2 regions of the Bradyrhizobium sp. TM102 genome follow, and region 1 is predicted to be linked to the other one. Evidence: predicted binding sites of a transcription regulator. Region 1 holds the regulator's gene; the other holds the start of a gene.
What was found. The regulator LexA, encoded in region 1, represses DNA repair genes until DNA is damaged. The targets are predictions, from matches to a motif close to TGTTCNNNNTGTGTTCNG.
Positions count from the first base shown of each region.

Region 1 (2,201 bases):
CCTGCCCGGCAATCCCGTGTCGTCCTACGTGTGCGCCTTCCTGTTCATGGTGCCGTTGATTCGCGCGCTGTCGGGCCGTTCGGTGATTCATCACCATCGCGAGCGCGCCGTGCTGGGCCGCGATCTCGGCGCCAATGACCAGCGCGAGGATTATCTGCGCGCGCGCCTGGAGCCGCGCGACGACGGCACGCTCGTCGCCCTTCCCGTCAGCCATCAAGACTCCTCTCTGCTTGCGAATCTTGCTGCAGCACAGGTACTTCTCGTGCGCGCACCGTTTGCGCCAAAGGCCGAGGCCGGCAGCCCCTGCGAAGTGCTGCGGCTCCCCGTCTGAACTGCGCGGCCACACGCATTCCGCGAGTTTCGCTCTGTTCACGGTAAATTAAGCAGTTGCGGAACATGTATCGAACATATAGTGTCCGTTCATGATTTGTTTCGAGGATGTAGCGGCTTATCGCTGAACTCATCGTCTCGGAATCGAACGACATCAACCGGGGGACTTTGGTCGAGATGTTAACGCGCAAACAATACGAGCTTCTGCGGTTCATCAGCGAACGCTTGAAGGAAAGCGGCGTGCCGCCGTCCTTCGACGAGATGAAGGATGCGCTCGACCTGCGCTCGAAGTCAGGCATCCACCGCCTAATCACCGCACTGGAGGAGCGCGGCTTCATCCGCCGGCTGCCCAACCGCGCCCGGGCCATCGAAGTGATCAAGCTGCCGGAGCTCCAGGCTGCCGCCGGCAACCGACGCGGCTTCACGCCAAGCGTCATCGAGGGCAATCTCGGCAAGCTACGCGCGAGCTCCAGCCCGTCCGCGGACGAGGGCGAGCGGCCCGTTGCGGTGCCCGTGATGGGTCGCATCGCGGCCGGCACCCCGATCGAGGCGTTGCAGACCCGCAGCCACACCATCAGCGTGCCTCCAGACATGCTCGGCTCCGGCGAGCATTACGCGCTCGAAGTGCGCGGCGATTCCATGGTCGAGGCCGGCATCCTCGACGGCGACATGGCGCTGATCCAGCGCAACGAGAGCGCCGATACCGGCGACATCGTGGTGGCGCTGATCGACGACGAGGAAGCCACGCTCAAGCGCTTCCGCCGCCGCGGCGCCTCGATCGCGCTGGAGCCCGCCAACGCCGCTTACGAGGTGCGCATCCTGCCGCCGAACCGCGTGAAGATTCAGGGCAAGCTGATCGGGCTTTACCGCAAGTACTGATACCGGAGTCTTCAGCGCCTCGCGCGCGCCTTCGGTCGGCATCGCCGATCAGAGATTGGAGCGGATGATGGTCCGCTCCGGCTGGATAGTCTTTCTGGTTCTGCCCAGATTGTCCGGCCCCTCCCCCTTTCGCGACATCCTCGGCAGGCCGCGGGAAGCAACATCGCTTCGCGGCCTTTCGAGTTCGAGGGGGACAGCCCAAATGCGCCGGATCGTTTGAGCGCAGCCGCAGCAACGCTGGTCGCATCATGTCGCATCATCATGTCGGCTAGGACACGGCCGTGATCCAGAAAATCCGCAACGACCGCAATGCAGCGCGCACGCAGCCGAGCTGACGATACTCGGGCTGGCTGGTTTCGCCTCGTTGACGCGCGCCTGCCAAATGCACGGAAGCCGACTTTGTTCCTATCGACTTCGGAAAAGATGGAAAAGATAATGTGATCGGGGCTCGCGGATCCCAGCCGCAGATTTGCCTACAACCAAGCAGACCGTCACGTGCTTCCACTCTGGTAGGGGCCTGCGCCTCCAAAAGGGGTGCGGGTCGCTATCTCTGCATAGAGGAGCACCCGATGTGTGACTACAGCCTGCATGCCGTCGCGACGCGCCCCGCAGAAGTCGGCGAGACGATCGTCACGACAACATTCCGCGGCACCTCGACGCGCGGCTTCGCCTCCGAAGCCGATCTCTCCGTCGCGGTCTGCCTGCTGCCGGGAACGGAGCTCGCCTTCGCCGATAACGTCCGTTACGACAACCGCTGGATCTGGACGCGCACCGTCAACTCCCGCGTCGGCAAGTTCGGCAAGATCGATCCGCACATTCCCGATCGCCATCATGATGCGATCGAATTCCCGGACGGCAAATCCGTGCTGGTGACGCAGCTCGTCGAGGGCCAGCGCGCAACCGTGCTGCAACTGCCGGTGACCCAGCCGATCGGCGAGCGCGAGCACAAGCCGCAGATCATCGCCGACAGTCGCCCGACGGTCACGCGACTG
Region 1 is NZ_AP021855.1:3,993,931-3,996,131, reverse strand. It holds gene glp (gephyrin-like molybdotransferase Glp) at 1-331, shown strand, start outside; gene lexA (transcriptional repressor LexA) at 508-1,209, shown strand; gene GDN70_RS34990 (hypothetical protein) at 1,779-2,201, shown strand, end outside.

Region 2 (2,201 bases), 2.2 Mb from region 1:
GAAGCCGAACAGTTTTATCTGGTCCTCGCGGACATAGGTCTCGATCGACAGCACGGCAGCCTCTCCCGGCGAGGGCAGATGCTGCAGTGTACGCGCCGAGCAATGCACCTGATAGCCGACGCCGCCGACGTCGAGGAGCACATAATCCTCGCCATAGGAATCGATCAGGCCCTTGAGCTTGCCGATCATCGCTGCGCACCCACTGCTTGAAGGACGCGCGGCAATGTCGGTGCGTTCCCTCCCCCCTTGTGGGGGAGGGTCAGGGAGGGGGGTGCCACACGGGGATTCTCTCGAGAGCGCGAGGACGGCGTGCCCGGCTCATCAACGACGGCAACACCGCTGCTGCGGCTACCCCCCTCCCCAGCCCTCCCCCACAAGGGGGGAGGGAGCTGTTCGAGCGTGCAGCTCATAACCCCGCCACCTTCAGCCTGAGCGCGGTGCTCTGGCGGTGATGGGCGTGGGTGATGGCGATGGCGAGCGCGTCGGCGGCGTCGGCGGACGGCGGCTCGGCCTTGGGCAGCAATATCTTCAGCATCATTGCGATCTGTTGCTTGTCGGCATGGCCGGCGCCGACCACGGTCTTCTTGACCTGGTTCGGCGCGTATTCGGCGACAGAGATACCGAACATCGCGGGCGCCAGCATGGCGACGCCGCGGGCCTGGCCGAGCTTCAGCGTCGCAACGCCGTCCTTGTTCACGAAGGTCTGCTCGACCGCGGCTTCCATCGGCTGATGGTTCGAGAGCACGGCCGCGAGCCCCTCGTGGATCGCGAGCAGCCGGCGCGCCAGCGGCAAATCGTCCGGCGGTTCCACCGAACCGCAGGCGACATAGATCAGGCGATTGCCCTCGGCCTCGATCACGCCCCAGCCGGTGCGGCGGAGGCCAGGGTCGATGCCGATGATGCGAACGGGGCCACGAATCGGAAGCGCAGTCATGGGCCAGTGATAGCGGCTGACTGCCGTGGGGGAAACAGAAACAGAACGGAAGTAACAGGGGAAGTGGCGTCTGGTGCCCCGGGCGCGACGCAGCGCAAAGCGGTGCGGCGCTGAACTGGGGCCCATTTTGCCACCGATGCTTAGAGAACGATGGGTCCCGGCTCTGCGCAGCAGCGCACCGGACGATGCTTCCCATCGCCGGGGACGCTGCAGCGCGTCCGGGGCACGGTGAACTTCAGCCGCCCATCTTCGCGACCAGCGCGTCCGACACCTCGAAATTGGCGTAGACGTGCTGGACGTCGTCGTGCTCGTTCAGCAGATCCATCAGCTTGAGCAGCTTCTCGCCGGTCTCGTCGTCGACCGCGACCGTGTTCTGCGGCTTCCAGATCAGCGCGGCCTTGCGCGGCTCGCCGAACTTGGCCTCCAGCGCCTTGGCGACGTCGCGATAGCCCTCGGTCGAGGCATAGATCTCGTGACCGGCTTCGCCGGAGACGACGTCGTCGGCGCCGGCCTCGATCGCCGCATCGAGCATGGCGTCGTCGGAGGCCACGCTGCGGTCGTATTCGATGATTCCGGTGCGATCGAACATGAAGGACACCGAGCCGGTTTCGCCGAGATTGCCGCCCGACTTGGTGAAGAAGGAGCGGATGTCGGAGGCGGCGCGGTTGCGGTTGTCGGTCAGCGCCTCGACGATGACGGCGACGCCGCCGGGGCCATAGCCCTCGTAGCGGATCTCGTCATAGTTCTCGCCCTCATTGCCGAGCGCTTTCTTGACGGCGCGCTCGATATTGTCCTTCGGCATGTTCTCCTGGCGCGCCGCGATGATGGCGGCGCGCAGGCGGGGGTTCATGTTGGGGTCGGGCGTGCCCAGCTTGGCCGCGACGGTGATTTCCCGCGCCAGCTTGCCGAACAGCTTCGACTTCTGGGCATCCTGCCGCCCCTTGCGGTGCATGATGTTCTTGAATTGGGAATGTCCGGCCATGCGTGGTCTCTCGGGGGTCTCTTGGAAGCGTACGCCAATGAGGGTGGGAAACGCGGCCTTATAGGCCGCCAACCCACCGGAATGAAAGGGTCTCGGATACTTTAAGGTAACACCGTACAGGCCCCTGCCTAGAGGTGAGGCATCGTTAACCCTGACTTCATTCCAGCCTGCGAAAATAACCTCCGAGCGTCCCCCGACAAGAGAGACCTGATGGCATTCGGACTATTTCGGAAGCGTCTGCCGGATATGGCCGCGCCGGTGGCAGCCGCAGAGGCCGCGCCGCCG
Region 2 is NZ_AP021855.1:1,783,364-1,785,564, reverse strand. It holds gene ruvA (Holliday junction branch migration protein RuvA) at 1-189, opposite strand, end outside; gene ruvC (crossover junction endodeoxyribonuclease RuvC) at 407-934, opposite strand; gene GDN70_RS08335 (YebC/PmpR family DNA-binding transcriptional regulator) at 1,170-1,916, opposite strand; gene GDN70_RS08330 (methyl-accepting chemotaxis protein) at 2,127-2,201, shown strand, end outside.
Region 2: ruvC (crossover junction endodeoxyribonuclease RuvC) is a predicted target of LexA. The motif match lies at 965-982, and genes of this name have one in related genera.